DNA from 3 places in the Erwinia sp. 009765445 genome. Region 3 is predicted to be linked to each of the others. Evidence: predicted binding sites of a transcription regulator. Region 3 holds the regulator's gene; each other region holds the start of a gene.
The links. Region 3 encodes sigma-54, which starts transcription at its own class of promoters, with help from an activator protein. Its sites were predicted from a motif close to GTTGGCACANNTTTCGCTNT; they were not measured.
Positions count from the first base shown of each region.

Region 1: the regulator sigma-54 is predicted to act here: its motif matches at 1,937-1,956, upstream of glnK (P-II family nitrogen regulator).
Region 2: the regulator sigma-54 is predicted to act here: its motif matches at 1,952-1,971, upstream of AC3Y5R_RS09400 (circularly permuted type 2 ATP-grasp protein).

Region 1 is NZ_JBYUWC010000006.1:22,515-26,805, forward strand. It holds gene AC3Y5R_RS07480 (SmdB family multidrug efflux ABC transporter permease/ATP-binding protein) at 1-1,743, shown strand, start outside; gene glnK (P-II family nitrogen regulator) at 2,009-2,347, shown strand; gene amtB (ammonium transporter AmtB) at 2,383-3,672, shown strand; gene tesB (acyl-CoA thioesterase II) at 3,768-4,291, opposite strand, start outside.
Region 2 is NZ_JBYUWC010000007.1:110,314-114,604, reverse strand. It holds gene motA (flagellar motor stator protein MotA) at 1-609, shown strand, start outside; partial or broken gene AC3Y5R_RS09410 (OmpA family protein) at 655-972, shown strand; gene AC3Y5R_RS09405 (cupin domain-containing protein) at 1,231-1,818, shown strand; gene AC3Y5R_RS09400 (circularly permuted type 2 ATP-grasp protein) at 2,007-3,443, shown strand; gene AC3Y5R_RS09395 (alpha-E domain-containing protein) at 3,437-4,291, shown strand, end outside.
Region 3 is NZ_JBYUWC010000014.1:59,581-63,871, reverse strand. It holds gene lptC (LPS export ABC transporter periplasmic protein LptC) at 1-390, shown strand, start outside; gene lptA (lipopolysaccharide ABC transporter substrate-binding protein LptA) at 362-910, shown strand; gene lptB (LPS export ABC transporter ATP-binding protein) at 917-1,642, shown strand; gene rpoN (RNA polymerase factor sigma-54) at 1,691-3,124, shown strand; gene hpf (ribosome hibernation promoting factor) at 3,147-3,434, shown strand; gene ptsN (PTS IIA-like nitrogen regulatory protein PtsN) at 3,630-4,124, shown strand; gene rapZ (RNase adapter RapZ) at 4,128-4,291, shown strand, end outside.

The DNA.
Region 1 (4,291 bases), on a different contig from region 3:
ACGTTAAAAAGGCTGTTGAGTTATGGATCGCCGTGGCGTAAATCCCTCGGGCTGGCGGTACTGTTGCTGTGGATCGCGGCGGCGGCGGAAGTGCTTGGCCCGGTGCTGGTCAGCTATTTTATCGACAATATGGTGGCAAAACACCGTATGCCGGTGGGGCTGGTGGCCGGTCTGGCAGTCAGCTTTATCCTGCTGCAAATCCTTGCGGCCTCGCTGCATTACTGGCAGTCGCTGCTGTTCAACCAGGCCGCTGTCGGGGTGGTTCAGCGCCTGCGTACGGACGTGATGGATGCCGCACTGCGACAGCCTCTGAGCGCCTTTGATACTCAGCCAGTCGGGCAAATAATTTCCCGCGTGACCAACGATACTGAAGTGGTCCGCGACCTCTACGTCACGGTGGTGGCGACCGTGCTACGCAGCGCCGCGCTTATTGGTGCAATGCTGGTGGCGATGTTCAGTCTGGACTGGCGGATGGCGTTGGTCGCTCTCGCCATCTTCCCGGCAGTGATCGCCGTCATGTTGATCTACCAGCGTTACAGCACACCAATTGTGCGTCGGGTGCGTAGTTATCTGGCCGATATCAATAACGGCTTCAATGAAGTGATTAATGGGATGAGTGTGATCCAGCAGTTCCGCCAGCAGGCCCGCTTTGGAGAACGAATGGGCGAGGCCAGCCGTTCCCACTATCTGGCAAGGATGGAGACACTGCGACTGGACGGCTTCCTGCTGCGTCCGCTGCTCAGTTTGTTCTCCGCGCTGATCCTCTGCGGGTTGCTTATGCTGTTTGGCTTCTCTTCCGGAGGCAGCTTTGAAGTGGGCGTGCTCTATGCGTTTATCAGCTATCTCGGCAGGTTGAATGAGCCGCTGATCGAGCTGACCACTCAGCAGTCGATGTTGCAGCAGGCAGTGGTGGCAGGCGAGCGGATCTTTGAGCTGATGGATGCGCCGCGCCAGCGCTATGGCAGTGATACCCGGCCGTTGACGTCGGGGACCATCGATATCGAAAATCTGACCTTTGCCTATCGCGACGACCGCAACGTTCTCAGCGATATCAACCTGCAGGTGCCGTCCCGAAACTTTGTGGCGCTGGTGGGGCACACCGGCAGCGGAAAAAGCACCCTCGCCAACCTGATGATGGGGTATTACCCCATCGTTCAGGGTGAAATTCGCCTTGATGGAAGGCCGCTTACTTCGCTCACCCACAGTGCACTGAGGCAGAGTGTGGCAATGGTACAGCAGGATCCGGTGGTGCTGGCCGACACTTTCTTTGCCAATGTTACGCTCGGGCGGGATATCAGTGAAGAGGCGGTGTGGCAGGCTCTGGAAACGGTGCAGCTGGCAGGGCTGGCAAGAGGCCTGGCTGACGGCATTCATACCCGGCTGGGTGAGCAGGGTAACACTCTGTCGGTCGGGCAGAAACAGTTGCTGGCCATGGCCCGTGTGCTGGTGGCCGCACCGGAAATCCTGATCCTTGATGAAGCCACGGCCAACATCGATTCCGGCACTGAGCAGGCTATTCAGAAAGCTCTGCGGGCGGTTCGCCAGCAGACCACGCTGGTGGTCATTGCCCACCGTCTTTCCACCATTACCGAGGCGGACACCATTCTGGTGTTGCACCGTGGCCGTGCCGTGGAGCAGGGGAGCCACCGGGAGCTGCTGGAGAAACAGGGGCGCTACTGGCAAATGTATCAGTTACAGCTGGTCGGAGAAGAGCTGGAGGCTGGTGAAGCACTGAAAATCTGACCGTCTCGCTGCACCAATAACAGGCGCGAACCGACCTTAAAATGGTCTTTTGCACAGCCTTGAATCATTACGCACCTTTATGGTGCGTTTTTTGTGGCTGCTTTATCCCCCAAAGGCATATGCGAAATTTAGCAGCGAGGGGCAGACTCAGAGCCGGACTGACTAATCGTCTGAAAAATGCCATTTTTAAATATATGGCACAGCCTTTGCTTTAATCAGTCCATGTCGGGCGAAACAACTGTTTTTAATACCTGGAGGGGATCGTATGAAGCTGGTTACCGTGGTAATCAAACCGTTTAAATTAGAAGACGTGCGTGAAGCACTGTCCTCTATCGGTATTCAGGGGCTGACCGTAACCGAAGTGAAAGGTTTTGGTCGCCAGAAAGGGCATGCAGAGCTTTATCGCGGTGCTGAGTACAGCGTGAACTTCCTGCCAAAAGTAAAAATAGACATTGCGATTGCAGACGATCAGCTTGATGAAGTGATTGATGTGATTAGCAAAGCTGCATACACCGGTAAAATTGGTGACGGTAAGATCTTTGTTGCAGAACTGCAGCGAGTCATTCGTATCCGTACTGGCGAAACTGACGAAGCCGCACTGTAATCTCGGGGCTAAGAATTGTGATGGGATGGGATAAAATGAACAAAAAACTCGCTGTATTTGGCCTTGCCAGCCTGACCCTGTTACCGTCGCTCGCGATGGCGGCAGCACCGGTGGTGGTAGATAAAGCCGACAACGCCTTTATGATGATTTGCACCGCGCTGGTGTTGTTTATGACGTTACCCGGCATTGCCCTGTTTTACGGCGGCCTGATCCGCGCTAAAAACGTGCTATCGATGATGACCCAGGTCTCCGTGACCTTCGCTATGGTTTGCGTGCTGTGGATGGTTTACGGCTATTCACTGGCCTTCAGTGAAGGTAATGCCTTCTTCGGCGGCTTCAGCATGGCGATGTTGAAAAACATCCAGCTGACCGCACTGGTTGGCACTTTCTATCAGTATATCCACGTCTCTTTCCAGGCTTCTTTCGCATGTATCACCGTGGGGCTGATTGTTGGTTCAATCGCTGAACGTGTTCGCTTCTCCGCGGTACTGATTTTTGTGGCGATCTGGCTGACCTTTTCCTATCTGCCTATTGCCCATATGGTGTGGTCAGGTGGTCTGCTGGCTCAGGACGGCGCGCTGGACTTCGCGGGCGGTACTGTGGTGCACATCAACGCCGCTGTGGCTGGCCTGGTTGGGGCTTATCTGGTGGGCAAACGTGCTGGTTTTGGTAAAGAAGCCTTTAAACCACACAATCTGCCAATGGTCTTCACCGGTACCGCAATTCTGTATGTGGGCTGGTTCGGCTTTAACGCTGGCTCCGCCAGTGCAGCCAATGAAATCGCGGGCCTGGCCTTCCTGAACACCGTAATGGCAACTGCCGGTGCGATGCTGAGCTGGACCTTCGGTGAGTGGGCTCTGCGCGGCAAACCTTCACTGCTGGGCGTTTGCTCTGGCGTGATTGCCGGTCTGGTGGCTATTACCCCAGCTTGTGGTTATGTGGGTGTTGGCGGTGCGTTGATTATCGGTATTGTGGGGGGGCTGGCTGGCCTGTGGGGTGTGACCACCCTGAAGAAATGGCTGCGCGTGGATGACCCTTGTGATGTGTTCGGTGTACACGGCGTGTGTGGCATCGTGGGCTGTATCCTGACTGGTGTGTTCGCTTCCTCTTCTCTGGGTGGCGTGGGTTATGCCGAAGGCGTGACCATGGCTCACCAGGTCTGGATCCAGTTGTTCAGCGTCGGTGTGACCATTGTCTGGACCGGTGTGGTTGCCTTTATCGCCTTTAAAGTGGCTGACATGATTGTAGGTCTGCGTGTTCCGGAAGATCAGGAGCGTGAAGGTCTGGATGTAAACAGCCACGGTGAGAATGCTTACAACCAGTAAGCTGAGCGTAAGAAAAGCAGTGCGACTTTAAAACAATAAAATGACAAACGGCCCCGTAAGGGGCCGTTTTACGTTGTGCAGAAAGAAGAACGGCATTACTGACGAACGCGCATCACCCCTTCCTGTACCGTGGAGGCGACCAGCGTGCCGTCCTGAGTATAGAATTCGCCCCGTACAAATCCCCTGGCACCAGAGGCTGAAGTGCTCTCCACGCTGTACAGCAGCCACTGATTCAAATCGAACGGCCGGTGGAACCACATTGAATGGTCAATTGTCGCGACCTGCATTCCCGGCTCGAGAAAACCTTTGCCGTGCGGCTGCAACGCCACCGGCAGGAAATTGAAGTCCGAGGCATAACCCAGCAGATACTGGTGGGTGCGTTTGTCTTGCGGCATTGTCCCGTTAGCCCGTAGCCAGACGTGACGCACCGGCTCATCAACATGGCCTTTCAGCGGGTTGTTGAATTTCACCGGGCGAATTTCAAAAGGCTTTTCCGACAGGAATTTTCCCCGCGCTCTTTCCGGAATGAAATGTGAGAGCTGTTTAGCGATCTCGCTTTCGGTTGGCAGATCTTCCGGACCCACGACCTGTGGCATTGGCTTCTGATGCTCAAATCCGG
Region 2 (4,291 bases), on a different contig from region 3:
GAGCTGGTGCAGGATGGCGGCCTGAAGGCGCTGGATGAACACATTGAAGTACCGGAGAACAGTTCGCTGTTCCAGAAGTATCCGATGATCCTGAAAGACAAAGGATTTATCACTTTCATCTCCGATAACTTCCGCCTGATGGCGATGGGGAAAATCAACGAGCATGAAATGGAGGGGATCCTCGAATCGGAGATTGAAGCGCTGGAAGAGGAGCTGATGGTGCCTTCCCGCTCTTTGCAGCGCACCGCCGAGGCAATGCCGGGCTTTGGTATCTGTGCTGCGGTATTGGGGATCATCATTACCATGCAGTCTATCGACGGCTCGATCGCGCTGATCGGCCTGAAGGTGGCGGCCGCGCTGGTCGGGACTTTCCTTGGGGTGTTCTTCTGTTACTGCCTGATGGATCCGCTGGCTAACGCCATGGAGCAGTGCATGAAAAAGCGCATGACGGTATTTGTCTGTATCCGTACGGTGCTGGTCAATCACGTGGCCGGTAAGCCGACGCTGCTGGCGGTGGATGCCGGGCGCAAAATGCTGCCGCTGGAGAGTAAACCGACTTTTGCAACGCTCGACAGTTGGGTGAACCAGATGAATGAGAGCGGGCGATGAGAAAGGGGGCTCACTCCACCACCATCATCAAGCGCAGTGGGCGTTAACCAGGTGATGATCACTGGCCACACCGATTCAGCTAACTATCACAACAACGCCACGTACAACAACTGGAACCTCTCCGGCGATCGTGCGCTGGCCGCCAGACGTGTCCTCGAGCGGGGTGGACTGGAGCCGCAGCGCGTACTGCAGGTCAATGCCATGGCCGACAACATGCTGCTGGATCCCGACCAGCCTCTCTCTGCCCGCAACCGCCGCATTGAGATTCTGGTACTGACCAAAGCGGCTGCCAACACTCTCTATCAGTTTTATGGTCATCACGGGGTTAACGTCGTTAAACCTGCGGCTGACCGTATCAGGTAAACCTGTCAGGGCCCCTTGAGTTGATTTTTGGCTCAGCCGGTGGGAAATCTACCCACCGGTTATTTCCTGTCTTCCCTCTTGCTTAGCCCCCCAGCACAACACCCGAAGCGCCGGCAGTTGATTTGACTTAAGTTTCATTAAATTAATGTGTTATGTGATCAAAGCCCAGCGGCAGTGATTGCATCTTTACTATCAGGTGCCACAATTAATTAACAAACAACCACCCTGCTTTACCACCAGACAACAGGAGAGGCCGTTATGTTGCCCCATGCTGGTAGCTTACTCACCATGATGTCTTTTGCCGCCGGAACGTTTTCTGCCGGTGCATCATCCAACCCGCAATATATGACCTTCCAGCCTGCCAGCGGCGTGCCCAATAACCCGCTGCCGCTGATTATCTATCCGATGGTTGTGCCGCGAGAAGAGGAAGATATCGCCCGCTATTTTGAAGACCTGTTTGCCCGCAATCAGTGGCTGCCGCGCTGGCGCTATCCTGTTTACCCCTACACTCACTATCACCCGAATACCCATGAGCTGCTTGGCGTGGGGGCCGGGTGGGCGCAGATCCTGTTTGGCGGCGAAACCGGTCGGGCAGTGACGCTGCATGCAGGCGATGCGGTGCTGATCCCGGCTGGCGTGGGGCATCAGCAACTGGCCGCCAGCGATGACTTCTTTGCCGTTGGGGCTTACCCGCGCGGCATGATGCCCGAAACCCTTCGTGACGAGCAGGAGAGGGTGAACCAGTCTATAGTAGAGATTAAACGTGTGCCGATGCCGCAGCAGGACCCAATCACCGGCGGCGAAGGAGCCGTCACTGAAATCTGGCACCCATTAGCTAACGATTAAAGCCTGCTGCGGAACGCACTGTCATGGTGCGTTCCCCTTTCTGCGCTTCCTTCAGGGACAATATCCACCCGTTCTGACAGCCTCGTGGCCTGCAGTATCGCTTGCGTGCTGGCCTCTCATCACGGGTAATCGTGCTGGCACGCTTTGTGCAGATCTCTGATGGGTTCACCGACAGTGGAAGGGAAATCATGAATCAAGGCTATGAATCAGCTTCAGGCTTTTATGATGAAATGCTGCTGGGCGATGGCCAGTATCGCCAGCATTATCGCGACTACTGGCACTGGCTGAAGCAGGCTGACCAGGAGGCCTTCGCCCGCAAGCGGGAAGAGGCCGAACTGCTGTTTCACCGCGTTGGTATCACTTTCAATGTCTACGGACAGGATGGGGGGGCCGAACGCCTGATCCCTTTCGACAGCGTCCCGCGCATTATCCCTGGCAGCGAATGGGTGATGCTGGACAAAGGCATCCGCCAGCGGGTGCAGGCCCTCAACGCATTCCTTCACGATATCTACCACGAGCAGCACATTCTGAAAGCGGGGATCGTCCCGGCGGAGCAGGTGCTGGTTAACGATCAGTATCAACCCTGTATGCAGGGGCTGAACCTGCACCGTGATATTTACGCGCACATTTGTGGCGTGGATATGGTGCGCAACAGCGATGGCGAATACTACGTGCTGGAGGACAATCTGCGCACGCCATCCGGCGTCTCCTACATGCTGGAAAACCGCAAAATGATGATGCGTCTTTACCCGGAGCTGTTTGCGCAGCAGCGCATTGCGCCGGTGGAGCGCTATCCGTCGCATCTGTTGCAGACGCTGCGGGAAAGCTCGCCGGTGAACGATCCGGTGGTGGTTGTGCTGACACCAGGCCGCTTTAACAGCGCCTACTTTGAGCACAGCTTCTTGGCGCAGCAGATGGGCGTGGAGCTGGTGGAAAGTGCTGACCTGTTTGTGAAAGATGGGGCAGTGATGATGCGCACCACTGCCGGACCGTGCAAAGTCGATGTTATCTACCGTCGCGTGGACGATGCCTTCCTCGATCCGCTGGCTTTCCGTGCGGACTCTATGCTCGGCGTACCGGGGCTGCTCTCCGTTTATCGTGCCGGAAATGTGGTGCTGGCTAATGCCATAGGCACCGGCGTGGCGGACGATAAATCCATCTATCCTTACGTACCGGATATGGTGAAGTTCTATCTCTCCGAAGAGCCGATCCTGAATAATGTCCCGACCTGGCAATGCCGCCGTCCCGATGAGCTTTCGTGGGTACTCGCTAACCTGCCGCAACTGGTGGTGAAAGAGGTTCACGGCGCAGGGGGCTATGGCATGCTGATTGGCCCCGTAGCCAGCAAGCAGCAGTTAGAAGAGTTTCGCACGCTGCTGATTGCCCGGCCACAAAACTACATTGCCCAGAACACGCTGGCGCTCTCCACCTGCCCGACATTTGTGGAGCAGGGGCTGGCACCCCGGCATATCGATTTGCGTCCGTTTGCCCTCAGCGGAGCGGAAATCCGCCTGGTGCCGGGGGGCCTGACACGTGTGGCACTGACGGAAGGTTCGCTGGTAGTGAACTCATCGCAGGGCGGTGGCACCAAGGATACCTGGGTTCTGGAGGATGACGCATGCTGAGTCGCACGGCCAGTGGCCTGTACTGGATGGCCCGCTATTTAGAGCGTGCCGAAAACATTGCCCGCGTGCTGGACGTCACCAACCGGCTATCGCTGATGCCGGTGCGCAGCAGCCATGATGACGAGCTGCGGGTACCGCTGAATCTCACCAGCACTGGCGAACTGTTCTGGACGTTAAATGACAAGCTGGCAATGCCACAGTTGTTCAGCTTTTTTGTCCTCGACGATCGTAACCCCGGCAGTATTTTCAGCTGCTGGGAATCGGCCTGGAACAACGCCCATGCGGTGCGTGGCAGCCTCTCGTCCGAAGTGTGGGAGAGCATCAACTCCAGCTGGATAGAGCTGAGGAAACTGCGGCGCAAAGGGATCAACAGCAGCGGAGCGGATGCTTTTTTTGACTGGGTAAAAGAGCGTTCGCATCTGTTTCGTGGCGCGATGTTTGGCACGCTGATGCGCGGCGATGCGATGAGCTTTATTCGCCTCGGTACGCTGCTGGAGCGGGCCGACTGCACGGCGAGGCTGCTGGATGTCACGCGCTATCTCACCGAGCAGGACGAAGATTCGGTGCGGGAATATTACCGCCTCGACACGCTGCTGCGTTCCGTTTCCGCCCGCGAGGCCTATCACACCATTTACAAACAGCAACTGGCCAGCGACAGCGTATCTGAAATGCTGATCCTCCGTGAGGAAAGCCCACGATCGCTGCGATCCTGTGTTGAAGAAATTGGTAATCAGCTGGATTTGATCGGCAGCAGTGGCGAAAACCGTCCCCGCCTGCTGCTTACCGTACTGCATGCCGAACTGCGCTTTAGCAGTTATGAGTCGCTGGTCAGCAAAGGGTTGCACAGC
Region 3 (4,291 bases):
CTCGTTTCCGATAAGGTGACCTATTTTTCCGCCGATGCGGTGAGCTGGTTCGATAACCCGATCATGACCACCTACGATGAGAATAAAATTCCCACCTGGTCGGTGCGGGCGGACAAAGCTAAGCTGACGAACGATCGCATGCTGTACCTGTACGGCCATGTGGAGGTCAACAGCCTGACGCAGGATGCTCAACTTCAAAGAATTAAAACCGATAACGCCGTAGTAAACCTCGTCACACAGGATGTCACTTCAGACGACCAGGTGACACTTTATGGCAGTAGCTTTAACTCTACCGGCATGAAGATGCGTGGGAATTTACGGAAGAAAACTGCCGAGTTGATTGAAAAGGTCAAAACCTCCTATGAAATTCAAAATGCGAAACAACCTTAAGTTTCTGACGCTCGGCCTGCTGCTGGCTGCCAGCCTGCCAGCCTTCGCCCTGACGGGCGACTCGGACAAACCGGTCAACGTGGACTCTGAAAATCAGGCTCTGGATATGCAGGGCAACGTGGCGACCTTCACTGGCAACGTCATCGTTACTCAGGGTTCGATCAAAATCACCGCCGATAAAGTGGTGGTAACCCGCCCCGGCGGCGACAGTAATAAAACAATTGTTGATGCTTACGGCACCCCTGCCACATTCTACCAGATGCAGGACAACGGTAAGCCGGTGAAAGGCCATGCTCTTAAGATGCACTATGAGCTGGCGAAAGATTTTGTTGAGCTGACTGGCAATGCCTATCTTGAGCAGCTGGACAGCAATGTGAAGGGCGACCGCATCACCTATCTGGTGAAAGAGCAGAAAATGCAGGCCTATGGCAATACCGGCAAGCGAGTCACCACCGTACTGGTTCCTTCGCAGCTGCAGGACAAAGGCACCCAGTCAACCGGACAGAATAAGAGTAAATAATCAGTTATGGCGACTTTAATTGCAGAAAACCTGGCGAAGGCCTATAAGGGCCGCCGCGTAGTCGAAGATGTCAGCTTGCAGGTGAAATCCGGCGAGATTGTTGGCCTGCTGGGCCCTAACGGGGCGGGTAAAACCACCACCTTCTACATGGTCGTGGGCATAGTGCCTCGTGATGCAGGCCGCATCATCATTGATGATGATGACATCAGTATTCTGCCACTGCATGCCCGCGCCCGCCGGGGTATTGGCTATCTGCCGCAGGAAGCCTCTATTTTTCGTCGCCTGAGCGTTTACGATAACCTGATGGCCGTTCTGCAGATCCGTGACGATCTGACCACGGAACAGCGTGAGGATCGCGCTAACGAGCTGATGAATGAGTTCCACATCGAACACCTGCGCAACAGCATGGGTCAGGCGCTATCGGGCGGTGAACGTCGCCGCGTGGAGATCGCCCGTGCACTGGCAGCCAATCCGAAATTTATCCTGCTGGATGAACCCTTTGCCGGTGTTGATCCGATTTCCGTTATCGATATCAAAAAGATTATTGAACACCTGCGCGACAGCGGGCTGGGCGTATTGATCACCGACCACAACGTGCGTGAAACGCTGGCGGTTTGTGAGCGGGCTTACATTGTCAGCCAGGGGCATCTGATTGCTCACGGTTCGCCGGAGCAAATTCTGGAAGATGAACAAGTTAAGCGAGTCTACTTGGGCGAAGAGTTCAGACTCTGATAAGGTGTTCAAACCAGGTAAGATTTTTGAGGAATTTGTATCCTGAATATGAAGCAAGGTTTGCAACTCAGGCTTAGCCAACAGCTTGCCATGACGCCACAATTGCAGCAGGCCATTCGTCTGCTGCAACTCTCTACGCTTGAACTACAGCAGGAAATTCAGCTGGCGCTGGAAAGCAACCCGTTGCTTGAACAAACCGATATTCATGAGGAAGTGGACTCGCGGGAGTATCAGGAAAAAGAAGCGCTTGATACCCGTGAGGCGTTAGAACAAAAGGATATGCCGGAAGAGCTGCCGCTGGATGCAACCTGGGATGAGATCTACACCGCAGGAACTCCGTCAGGAACCGGTACCGATTATCACGATGACGAACTTCCCGTTTATCAGGGAGAAACCACTCAGACGCTGCAGGATTATCTGATGTGGCAGGTCGAACTGACGCCGTTTACCGACACTGACCGCGCCATTGCCACCTCCATTGTTGATGCCGTGGATGATACCGGCTATCTGACCGTGTCACTGGATGAGATTCTGGAGAGCATCGGTAACGATGAGCTGTCGCTGGATGAAATAGAAGCTGTATTGAAGCGCGTACAGCGTTTTGATCCGGTCGGCGTCTGCGCCCGCGACCTGCGGGACTGCCTGCTGGTACAGCTTTCTCAATTCGCGCCGGAACTGCCCTTCCTCAAAGAGGCTCGCCTGATTGTCAGCGAGCATCTGGATTTGCTGGCCAACCACGATTTCCGCAGCTTAATGCGTGTAACCCGTCTGAAAGAGGACGTGCTGAAAAACGCTATGCAGCTGATCCAGTCACTGGATCCCCGTCCGGGGCAGTCGATCAACACCACTGAACCTGAGTATGTTATTCCTGACGTGCTGGTGCGCAAGATCGGTACACGCTGGACGGTCGATCTCAACGCCGACAGTGTTCCCCGGCTGAAGATCAACCAGCACTACGCTTCGCTGGGGGGCTCCACCCGCAATGACAGCGATAACCAGTTTATCCGCAGCAACCTGCAGGAAGCGAAATGGCTGATTAAAAGCCTGGAAAGCCGCAACGATACACTGCTGAAGGTGACACGCTGCATCGTCGATCAGCAGCAGGCATTCTTTGAGCAGGGAGAAGAGTTTATGCGACCAATGGTGCTGGCAGACATTGCCACCGCCGTGGATATGCATGAGTCAACAATCTCCCGCGTCACCACGCAAAAATACCTGCACAGCCCGCGCGGCATTTTTGAATTGAAGTATTTTTTCTCCAGCCACGTCAATACCGAAGGCGGCGGCGAGGCTTCCTCCACTGCCATCCGTGCACTGGTGAAAAAATTAATCTCGGCGGAGAATCCCGCCAAACCTCTTAGTGACAGCAAGCTGACCACCCTGCTCTCCGATCAGGGGATCATGGTGGCACGCCGCACCGTCGCAAAGTACCGAGAGTCTTTATCCATCCCGCCCTCAAACCAGCGCAAACAGCTGGTCTGAACGAACAGATAAGGAAGACCGTATGCAACTCAATATTACTGGGCTAAACGTAGAGATCACTAAGCCATTACGTGAATTTGTCACGGCTAAGTTCGCCAAACTGGAGCAATATTTTGACCGGATTAATCAGGTTTATATTGTTCTCAAGGTTGAAAAAGTCACTCAGGTTGCCGACGCAACCCTGCATGTGAACGGCGGTGAGTTGCATGCCACCTCGGAAGAGAAAGATATGTACGCGGCGATTGACGGCCTGATAGACAAGCTGACACGCCAACTTAATAAACACAAAGACAAGCTGAAGCAGCACTAAATTTCACCCAGGCATTGATTATTTTTGCGTCACCCTCATGTGAGATTGAAGGTGACGTAAGAGGTTCCGGCTCGTACTCTGTTACTGGGGTACGGGCCGTTAATCAATAAGGCATGTGCAGCTGACCGGGTTGAACCGGAACCACAGAAGTCAGCCATCTTACCAGGCGGAAGTGAACACGTAAGTGAAACTATGATGAACAATGACTTAACACTGGAACTGAGCTCGGTACTGAGTCTGTCCTGCACCCGCAGCGGCGTACATTGCCAGAGTAAAAAGCGGGCGCTGGAAATTATTAGCGAGTTGGCAGCCAAACAGCTGAACCTCCCGCACCAGACTATCTTCGAAGCGATCCTGACCCGCGAGCGGATGGGCAGTACCGGTATCGGCAACGGTATCGCCATCCCCCACGGTAAGCTGGTTGAAGATACGCTGCGCGCGGTGGGCGTTTTTATCCGCCTCGACCAGCCCATCGCCTTCGATGCCATTGATAATCAGCCGGTGGACCTGCTGTTTGCGTTGCTGGTCCCCGCAGACCAGTGCAAGACGCATCTGCATACCCTGTCACTGGTAGCAAAACGCCTTGCTGATAAAACCGTCTGCCGTCGGCTGCGGGCTGCACAAAGCGATGAAGAGCTGTTTGAAATCATGGCGGAAAGCCCGACAGAGCAGGAAAAATCAGGAGATTAAGTCATGGTGCTGATGATCGTCAGCGGTCGTTCCGGTTCTGGTAAGTCCGTGGCATTACGGGCACTTGAAGATATGGGCTTTTACTGCGTGGATAACCTTCCCGTGGTGCTGCTGCCCGAACTGGCAAATTCCCTGTCCGATCGCAATATGTCTGCGGCGGTCAGTAT